3 regions of the Micromonospora inyonensis genome follow, and region 2 is predicted to be linked to each of the others. Evidence: riboswitches for the same ligand, from Rfam matches in the RefSeq annotation. Region 2 holds a riboswitch; each other region holds the start of a gene.
The links. Region 2 has a riboswitch for cyclic di-AMP ahead of GA0074694_RS28490 (C39 family peptidase). Riboswitches for the same ligand answer to the same signal wherever they lie in the genome.

Region 1 (3,265 bases), on a different contig from region 2:
GGCGTCGACGACATTGACGGGATCGTCGACATCCACATCGACCACACCATCGAACTGCTGCTGGAGCGCTCGGTGACCCTGAATCGGGCGGTGCGGGACGGGCGGTGCGCGGTGGTCGGCATGTCGTACCGCCTGGCTGCCGGCGAGGTGCGGATGGTCCGCGCGATGCCCGCCAGCGAGGACGTCACCCTCGTCGCCGGCCCGGCCGCCTTCACGGCCCCCTCCGGCAGCTGACCTCCGCCCGGCCGGCGGTGCGGGTGGCCGGCGGCCCTGGTGGCCCACCGGCGTCGACCCGGTCACGCGAACAGGCCCCGCTCTCCCGGATGTGTGGAGGCGGGGCCCGTGTTCGTTCGGCTCGGGGTCAGAGCATGGACACGTGTACGTGGTCGGTGTGGTCGGAGGGGCCGCTGTACGACTTCCAGCCGGTCGCCGGGAACCAGATCTGCTTGTTCCAGATCACGTAGTAGATGCCGAGTTGGTCGGCGTTACGCACCAGGAACGCGGTGAGGTTGTTGCCGTACATCCGCTCCGCCTTGGTGTCCCAGCTACTGAACCCCGACTTCTGGAGCGACCAGTCGCAGGCCCGCCCCTTCGGGTGCTCGTACGGCCCGCCCGGTCGGTAACACCCGACGAACAGGTTGAAGCCGGCCCGCTTGACCTCCCTGTACATGTGCAGGGTGCGTGGGGTGATGCAACCGCCGGTGGTCGGGTCGTCCTCGGTGCAGCCCAGCGGGCGCCAGTTGCCGTTGCTGTCCCGCCCGGGGCCGGGCCGGGCGATCGGGGAGGTGGCGTCCACCAGGCCACCGGTCAACCCGACGCCGCCGACGAGGGCGAGTGACCGCTCCGCCTCGCGCTGGCGCTTCTTCAGGATGTCGGCCTGCCTCCGTTCCTCCAGCACCTCGGCGTCGAGCGCCTTCTTGGCCCGTTCCGCCTGCTCCTTGGCGGCGGCGACGGCGGCGACCTTCTTGTTGTTGACCATGTTCATCTCGTCCAGCGCGCCGGCCCGCCTGACGAACGAGTCGGGCGTGTCGCTGTCCAGCAGCATGGAGGTGGGGCCGACCCGGCCGGTCATGTAGGACCGCACCGCGATCTTGGCCACCTGCGGGGTGAGCGCCTTCAACTCGTTCCGGGTCCGCTCGACCTCCAAGGCGAGGGCGAGCTGACGGTCCGTCGAGGCCCTCAGCTTGGCCTGGGCCTGGGTGTAGCTGCGGTTCGCCTCCTCGATGACCTCGTTGAGGAGCTTGGGCTGTTCTCCGTCGTGCCCCGACGGGCTCGACGGCTCAGCCAGCGCCGGCGCGGGCCCGGCGGCCACGGCGAGGGCGGCGAGCACGGCCACGACAGGTTTCAGCCAGCGGCGTAGGGGTGCCGTCACAGTTTTCCCTTCCGTCGACCGCCGACCGGGTTAGCTGACGGGTTCGGGGCGGAAGTGGCCCCTACCGCTGACGCGGATGCACCCCATGAACCTGGTTCCCCGGTTCGCCGGTGGGCGATTAGGCGGTGGCCCCGCTGGCGCCGGTGCGCGCCTTCGGCGGTAACCGGCAGCGAGGTTACCTGACGGCGGGCATGGGGTTCTACGCCCGGATCCCGACCAAAAGCGTTATTTCCCTATTGTTCTCCGTCGCTCCTGTCACATTTGTCAAGATCAGGCCGGATGGCGGTGACGTTATGGAGTGTCACCAGGTCGGATCCGTGTTCGCCGGGCGGCCCGGAGCGGGTGCGGAATCGGTCGCTCCGGTGGCGGCCCGGGGGCCGCTCAGCGCGGCGAGGGCCTCGTCCCGCTCGCCGGCGGGCCGGGGCAGCCGGCGGGTCGGCGTACCACCCCGGCCGGCGGTGGTCACCAGGGCGGCCAGGCCGGTGGTGATCGGTACGGCGGCGATCAGGCCGAGCGTCGCGACGATGCTGCGGACGATCTCCTGGGCGAGGAACTCGCTGGTGACGATCTCGCTGACTCCGCGCGCGTCGGCGGTCAGCAACAGCAGCAGGGGCAGCGAGGCGCCCGCGTACGCGAGCACGATCGTGTTGACCGTCGAGGCGATGTGCGCCCGGCCGACCCGGGTGGCCGCCCGGTAGAGCTGGAGCCGGGTGAGACCGGGGTTGGCGTGGGCCAGTTCGGTGACCGTGGCCGCCTGGGTGACCGTGACGTCGTCCAGGACGCCCAGGGAGCCGATGATGATCCCGGCCAGGAGCAACCCGTGCAGGTCCACGTCGGCCTGGAACATCGACAGGGTGGTGGCGTCCTCGGAGCCGTACCCGGTGAGGTGGGTGAACGCGGTCGCCAGGCTGCCGAGCAGGCCGGTGAGCACCAGGCTGGCCAGGGTGCCGAGGACGGCGACGGAGGTCTGCGCGGTGACCCCGTGGGTGAGGTACAGCACCACGAACATGATCAGCGCGGCGCCGGTGACCGCCACCGGCAGTGGAGCCTGCCCGGCGCTGATGCCGGGCAGGACGAAGGTGAGCAGGATGGCGAAGCTGGCCGCCAGCCCGCCGAGCGCGGCCAGGCCGCGCCACCGGCCGAACGCGACGATGGCGACGGCGAACGCCAGGGCCAGCCAGATCAGCGGCTTGCCCCGCTGGTGGGCGGCGATGCTGTAGGCGCTGACTGTCGGGTCGGCCGGGTCGGTGAGCACCACCAGGACGATCTCGTCGCCGACCTCCACCGAGGGCGACCCCGGCCCGGCGGGCAGCGCCGTCTCGACCTGTTGCCCGGCGTCCGGCCCGGTGTCGACGGTCACCGTGGCGGTCCCGCACGGCCCCTCCGTCGTCCCCTCCGGGGTCTCCGGGGCAGGTGGGCAGGGTTCGGTCACCACCCGCGTCACCGTGCCGTGGTAGCGGGGCGCGTCCTCGCCGCCGCCGACCGACGGCGTGTCCCGGGGCCAGAGCACCAGCGCCGCGACCAGGGTCACCAGGAAGAGCGGGACCACGGTCGCGATCAGGACACGCCGTACGCGCGGCGGCGCGGCGGCGGTGGGACGGCTGTGGTCGTGGCCCATGCTTCTCCCAACGGTCCTGGCGTGGCGGGTGCCCTGGCCGGACCATTCTGCCGGGTCCGAAGCGGCAGCTCGCAGGCTGTTCGGCGGCCCGGCCCGGGTCCGCTCGGTGGGAAGTTCGTCGGCACGCTGTGGAGCTGCCCCGTCCATGCGCCCGCCGGGTCACCGGCACCTCCCGTCGTGCCCGATCGGCAGCACACACCGCCGTCCGGCGCCCAGCCGCGCGTCACACCAGATCCGGGTACGCCGCGACTGGTCGTCCTCCGCGCTGACGGTGG
Region 2 (3,265 bases):
CGTGCGGCCCCCACCCGCTCCGTGTTCCGTGAGGTGCCGACGATGGACATCGTTCTCTACGAGTTCCTGGTGGACGTGCCCCGGGCGGCCGCCATCTGGTCCGCCCTGCTCGTGCTCGCCCTGACCGTGCTCACCGTCCTGGTGGCACGCCCCGAGCGGGAACGGGAGGGGGTGCTGCCCCCACCCGCCCCGGCCCCGGCCGCTGGCGACCCCGTCGTTCGCGACCCGGCCGACCTGCGCCGGTACGCCGAAGAGGTGGCCGTTGCCGCGGCCGGGGCCGCGCACACCGCCCGCCGCCGTCGGACGGAGTGGCTGACCGCGCAGGAACGGGTCGACCAGGCCTGGCGGGCGTACGACGAGGCGGAGACGGCTGCCCGTCGCTTCGCCGGGGCCACCGCCCTGCCGGCACCCCGGACGCCCCGCACCCCGGCCGAGTACGTCGCCCGCGAGCGGTTCCTGCACCGGTCCGCGATGGCCGCGTACTGGCGGGGGGACCTGTCGGTGCGGGCGCTCAGCGACGTGTTCGCCCGCCGCAACGGGTGGGACCCCCGTCTGCACCCGGTCGTGCAGGAGGCGGTCCTGTCCCGGGTGCTGCGCGACCTACGGCGGGTGGAGTACCGGACGGCGGCCGAGCGGGAGCGGGCGGCCTGGCAGCGAGCCGAGGTGGCCGCCAGGGCGGCGCGGTCCCTGGCGGAGGAGGCGTCCCTCGCCGCGGAGCGCCTCCGGGCGGGCACCTCGACGGTCGTCGCCGCGTCCCGACGGGTGCCCGGCGCGGTCCGTCCCGCTGCCCGGTGGCGGCCGGCGCGGGTGGGCTGACGCCCTGACCGGTCCCGTCCCCCGGGCCGCTGCGGGGTCCCTGTGGCACTTCGGGGTCACCGCAGTCGGCGGCGTGACCGGATCGTGACGTGACCCGGGCCACGTCCTGCCGTGCGGCACCTTCGACCCCGGTCGTCCCGTTCTGCGCCCGGTGCGGCGGCCCGGTTGTGCCGACCCGTGGCGGTAACCGCCTCGACGATGACGGGTAGACGGCTCGTCCCATTCAGCGTCGTCAGCCCGGAAACGCGCTCGAATTCCGGGTATGAGGGGTCGTTCGGCCTGTTCACGAGGGTTGGCAGCGGATCAAGGTATCAGTAGTGTCGGCCCGTCTGGTGCGGTCGTAGGTCGCAAAGGGCGACACCGTGCCGGCCCGCTTAATCGTGCTCGACGAGCCGGGGACCCACGTACGTCCGGGGTGAATCCGCGGGGCCGACCCGCGGTAGGGCGATCTTCCCGCCCGAATCCGTCAGCTAACCCGGTAGGCGGTATCGGAAGGAGTAGTCCGTGCTGTACACCCCCGTTTCCCGGTTCCTCCACGGTGCCCAGGTGCCGCCGGCCGGCCGTCCGCGTCGCCGGCACTGACTCCGGCGTCCGTCCTCAGGCGCTGTCCGAGCGGGCACCCTCCGCGACCCGTCGATCCCGCGTGCGGTCCGTCCGCGCGCCGATGAGGTGCGCCGCTCTCCACCCCTGCCTTCCGTGGAGGAATCCGTGAAGTACCCGGTCCCGCGACCGTTCACCCTGTTCCGAACCCGCCGGTCCTACCAGGTGACCGCCTCGGCGGCGGTGCTGGTGGTGGCGTCCACCGCCGGCGTCCTGCTCGTCGACACCGACACACCGGTACGCCGGGACGACACCGTGGCCACGGCGGCCGAGCCGGACCGGTCGACCGCCGCCTCCCGGCACCGCGACCGCGCCAGTGCGTCCCCGGCCAACCCGTCCGCCGTCGCCACCACCCCACCGGCCGCCGCGGCGACTCCGGCCACCCGCTCCGCCTCGCCCGCCGCCACCCGCTCGCCGGACCCGGACCTGACGACCAGCCCCACCCCGCCGAAGCCGCCCGCGTCGAAGGTGCTCGACATCCAGTACCAGGAGCAGACCACCTTCTACTACTGCGGTCCGGCCGCCACCCGGATCGCGCTCACCGCCCGGGACGTCGTTCGCAGCCAGGACGACCTCGCCCGGCGGCTGCACACCACCGAGGCCGGCACCAACTCCGCCGAGGACACCACCCGGGTCCTCAACGACCTCGTCGGCCGGGACGTCTACCGGACCCGGACGATCCCTGGTGGCGCGGCCACCCCGGCCCAGATGGACCGGCTCCAGGCCGACGTGGTGCGGGCCGTCGGCAGCGGGTACGCCGTCGTGGTGAACATCGCCGGTTCCGCCACCGACGTGGCGGGGGGATGGCATTCCTACCCCGGCGGGCACTACCTGACGGTGGTCGGTTACCGGGACAACGGTCGTACTGTCAAGATCGCGGACCCGGCGAACGCCGCCGCCGGCTCGTACTGGATGACCAGCATCAGCCTGGCGCACTGGGCCGCCACCCGCGGCTACTCCGCCTGAGCCCTTGCGCGGGGAACAGCCGCCGCTGTGGTAGGAGGGGACCCCTGCTCCTCAAAATGCGGTAACAGGGGGCCCCTCCTACCACCTGAAGGCGTGAGGTGCGCCCGGGCGGCGGACAGGAACCCCTCGGCGTACGACTCGACCGGGAAGTCGCCCAGGTAGTGGGTGCGCATCGCCCAGCGGGCCTCGGCCAGCGGGTCGGTGCCGAGCAGCCGCTCCAGGACGTCGTCGACGTCGGCCAGGTCCCGGCGCAGCACGTAGCCGGAGCGGGCCAGCGGGAAGCGCTCGGTGAACGCGTCGCCGTCGGCGCCCATGTCGGTCACCGCGTACGGCTTGCCCGAGTAGAGGTAGTCGGAGATGACCCCGGAGACGTCGGAGATCAGCGCGTCGGAGCGGTTCACGCAGTCGACCAGACTCATCGCCCGACTGGCTTCGGTGCCCCAGACGTGCTGCCGGCCGGTGCGGGAGCGGTCCGCCGCGAGCACCTCCTCCACCCGGGCGAGCTGCCGGGCCGACTTTGGGTTCTGCGCGGTGTACGGGTGGGCCCGCAGGATCACCGTCGCGCCCCGGGCCAGCAGCCGCCCGACCAGCGCCTCGGCCACCGACAGCGAGCAGTAGTCGGCGTCCGCGTGGTGCCCGGTCCAGGTGGGCGTGTAGAGCACGGTCGGCTGGGCCGGCATCGGCACCGGCGGCTGGCGTACCCCGATCGCCTCCACCTGGGGACGGCCGACGACGACGAACTTCTCCGCCGGGATCTGCACCCCGGCGCGGGCGTACCGCTCGATCGCCGCCTGCCCGGCCACGAAGTTCCGGTCGAAGATCGCCGAGACCGGGTTGGCGCTCGGGGCCTTGTCGCTGTCGCCGTGGTGGATCTGGATGTGGG
Region 3 (3,265 bases), 2.8 Mb from region 2:
CGGGCCCGCTGAGCACGCTGACCGGCGCGCGTAGCCCTTCACCGAGCGCCAGGTTGTACAGCTCGTCCAGCTCGTGCCGGCGGAGCGGATGGCCGGGGACGTCGGCGACCTCCTGCCGGGCACCGTTGCGGCGGTCGTGCACGTATCCGCCGCTGGCGGTGTCCCGCAGCACCCGCTTCAGCCGCACCCCCTCGGTGATCAGCAGCGGTTCCAGCACCTGGCCGATCTCGCCACCGAGGCTGGCGCAGAGCACCACGGGCACCCCGAGCGACATGATCATCCGGGCCTGCCAGACCCCCTGCCCGCCCGGGTGCAGGTGGAGTTCGGTCTCGTCGCTCGGCTGGTCGATGGTGACCGTCAGCACGGGTGCCGGCGCGAAGACCATCACGTACCCGTCGGGACCGTCCATGGTGCCCGCCTCTCGTCCGCTCGCGCGGCCCGGGTTCCCCGCCCGGTGTCGCTCATGCGACCCCTTTCAGGGGGTTGTGGAGGACGGTGTCCGGGTCGTCCCGCCGGGGCGGTACGGCACGCGGCCCGCCACCCCCGGGTGGGGACGACGGGCCGCGCCGGGTGGCTCAGTAGACCGACAGGTGGACGTGGTTGGTGTGGTCGCTCGACGGATCGCCGCCCGCCCCGCTGTACGACTTCCACCCGCTGCTGGGCAGCCAGATCTGCCGGTACCAGATGACGTAGAGCACCCCGAGCCGGCTGGCGTTGTTCTTGAAGTACGCCGCCAGGTTGTCGCCGTACGTCTTGTCGCCGCCGGTGGCGTCGCCGCCGAAGCCGCTCTTCTGTGCGGCGAAGTCGCAGGCCCGCCCCTTGGGGTGCTCACCCGAACCGCCGGGGCGGTAGCAGGAGACGTACCGGGTGAAGCCGGCGGCCTTGGCCTGGTTGAGCGCGTGCAGCGTACGCGGGGTGATGCAGCCGTCGGCGGGCGTCGGGTCGTTGACGCTGCACGACTCGGGTGGCCAGGACCCGTCGGGGTTGCGCGGCGCCGGCTTCGCGGTGGCGGACCGGCTCGAGTCGCTGCCCCCGCTGGGGCGGGTGGCCGCCGTCTTCCGGTTGGCGACCACCAGGGCCTGCTCGGCCTGCTGCTTGCGCTTCTCCATCACCGCGACCTGCTTGCGCTGCTCGGTGATCTCCCGGTTCAGTGCCGTCTTCGCCCGGTTGGCCTGTTCCCGGGTGGTCAGCAGGCCACGTAGCTCGCGGTCCTCGTTGGCGGCCACCGCGTCCAGCGCGGCGACCCGGTCCATGAAGTTGTCCGGCGAGTCGCTGGCCAGCAGGGCCGAGGCCGGTCCGAGCCGGCCGGTCCGGTACGCCAGCCCGGCGATCACGCCGACCTTCTGGTCCCGGACCGCCAGGTCCTTCTCGATGGTGGTGAGCTGTTCGTTGATCTTCTGCTGGCGGGCGACCGACGTCGCGAGCGCGTCCTTCGCGTCGAGCCAGCCCTTGCTGGCCGCCTCGAGTTGGGCGCGCAGGGCGGGGGTGCCTCCCTCGGGGTCGTCGCCGGGGGCCTTGGCCGCCAGCGGAGGCGCCGCCGCGGCGGGGACCACGGCGACCGGCGTGGCCGCGACCCCGAGGGCGAGCGTCGCGGCGATCAGGGCCGCCATCCGGGCGGCGGTACGTCGTACGGGTGCCACTACTGGCATGCACATGTCCTTCCGTCAGCCGCCGACCGGGTTAGCTGACGGGTTCGGGACGGAAGATCCCTACCGCTCACGCGGATGCACCCCAAGGACGTGGTTCCCCGGCTCGCCGTCATCGGCGATTAGGCGGCGGTCACCGCAGGCGCCGGAGGGCGCCGCCTGGCGTTGACCGGATCCGAGACTACCGAAGCCGGTGTCCCAGGGGCAGCGTTGGCCACACCACTCCCAGGAATCTCCACCGGCATATCCGACATAGCCGGACAATACACGCCGAGATTTAAGTTTGCCCTAATTACCACTCGACCCGGTCGCAGACGCCGGGCGACTGACCGGGCTCGAGCTGGAGGGTGGCGTGCTCGATGTGGAAGTCCTCGTGCAGCGCCGTCCGCGCGGCGGCGAGCACGGTGCCGATCTCGGCCGCCGGGTCCGTGGTCAAATGGGCCGAGACGACCTCCATCCCCGAGGTGAGCGTCCAGAGGTGCAGGTCGTGCACCTCGACCACGCCGGGGACGGCGCCCAGCCGGTCGCGCACCGCGCCCACCTGAAGGTGCTCCGGCGCGGCCTGGACCAGGATGCGCAGCGCCGCCCGGCCCAGCCGCCAGGTGCGCGGCAGGATGAAGACCCCGATCGCCACCGCGACCAGCGGGTCGGCCCACCACCAGTCGGTCAGCGCGATGACCACCGCAGCGGTGATCACGCCGACGGAGCCGAGCAGGTCGCCCAGCACCTCCAGGTAGGCGCCGCGCAGGTTGATGCTCTCCTTCGCGCCCTCGCGCAGCAGCCCGAAGGCGACCAGGTTCGCCAGCAGGCCGAGCACCGCCACCACCAGCATCGGACCGGTGGTCACCTCCGGCGGGTCGCCGAACCGGCGGACCGCCTCGACGAGCACGTAGACCGCGACCCCGGAGAGGAGGACGGCGTTGGCCAGCGCGGCGAGCACCTCCAGCCGGTAGAGGCCGAAGGTGTGCTGCGGATCCCGGCCGGCCCGTCGGGCGGCGGTGATCGCCGCCAGCGCCATGCCGATGCCGAGCACGTCGGTGAACATGTGGCCGGCGTCGGAGAGCAGGGCCAGCGACCCGGTGCCGAGCGCGGTCACCGCCTCGACCGCCATCAGGGCGGCGAGCAGCCCGAACGCCGCCCAGAGGCGGCCGGTGTGTCGCTGTGCGGCGTGTGCGATCCCGCCGTGGTGGTCATGACCTGCGCCCACGCCCCCACCCTCCGTTCCCCGTTCGGCCCGGACCCAATGTATGTTCACATCGCTATGTATGCAAGTAAGGGCGGGTCGCCCGCCCGGAACGGAAGCGGCGGGGGAGGGGCAGCCGGCCGGGGCGGGGCGGACGGGTCAGTCGACCGGATCGATGGTGGTGAGCCGCTGGGTGGCCCGGGAGAGCGCCACGTAGAGGGTCCGAACGCCGGAACCCGGCTCCGCCCGGATCTCGCCCGGCGCGACCAGTGCCACCCCGTCGTACTCCATGCCCTTGGCCTGGAGGCTGGTCACCACCTGGAGGCGCGGCGAGTCCAGGTGGGCCAGCCAGCCGGCGACCTCGTCCCGGCGGGGCACCGGCGTGATCACGCCCACCGTCCCGGCCACCTGGGCCAGCAGCGCGGTGACCGCCTCG

Region 1: another riboswitch for cyclic di-AMP. It lies ahead of GA0074694_RS09540 (coiled-coil domain-containing protein); the one in region 2 lies ahead of GA0074694_RS28490 (C39 family peptidase).
Region 3: another riboswitch for cyclic di-AMP. It lies ahead of GA0074694_RS16775 (coiled-coil domain-containing protein); the one in region 2 lies ahead of GA0074694_RS28490 (C39 family peptidase).

Annotation. Positions count from the first base shown of each region.
Region 1 is NZ_FMHU01000001.1:2,085,433-2,088,697, forward strand. It holds gene GA0074694_RS09535 (carbonic anhydrase) at 1-234, shown strand, start outside; gene GA0074694_RS09540 (coiled-coil domain-containing protein) at 362-1,372, opposite strand; cyclic di-AMP (ydaO/yuaA leader) riboswitch at 1,377-1,507, opposite strand; gene GA0074694_RS09545 (YibE/F family protein) at 1,674-2,990, opposite strand; gene GA0074694_RS09550 (hypothetical protein) at 3,150-3,265, opposite strand, start outside.
Region 2 is NZ_FMHU01000002.1:3,203,432-3,206,696, reverse strand. It holds gene GA0074694_RS28495 (hypothetical protein) at 43-816, shown strand; cyclic di-AMP (ydaO/yuaA leader) riboswitch at 1,178-1,316, shown strand; gene GA0074694_RS28490 (C39 family peptidase) at 1,513-2,382, shown strand; gene GA0074694_RS28485 (CDP-glycerol glycerophosphotransferase family protein) at 2,370-3,265, opposite strand, start outside.
Region 3 is NZ_FMHU01000002.1:376,946-380,210, forward strand. It holds gene GA0074694_RS16770 (PfkB family carbohydrate kinase) at 1-409, opposite strand, end outside; gene GA0074694_RS16775 (coiled-coil domain-containing protein) at 576-1,640, opposite strand; cyclic di-AMP (ydaO/yuaA leader) riboswitch at 1,654-1,785, opposite strand; gene GA0074694_RS16780 (cation diffusion facilitator family transporter) at 1,939-2,853, opposite strand; gene GA0074694_RS16785 (HelD family protein) at 2,989-3,265, opposite strand, start outside.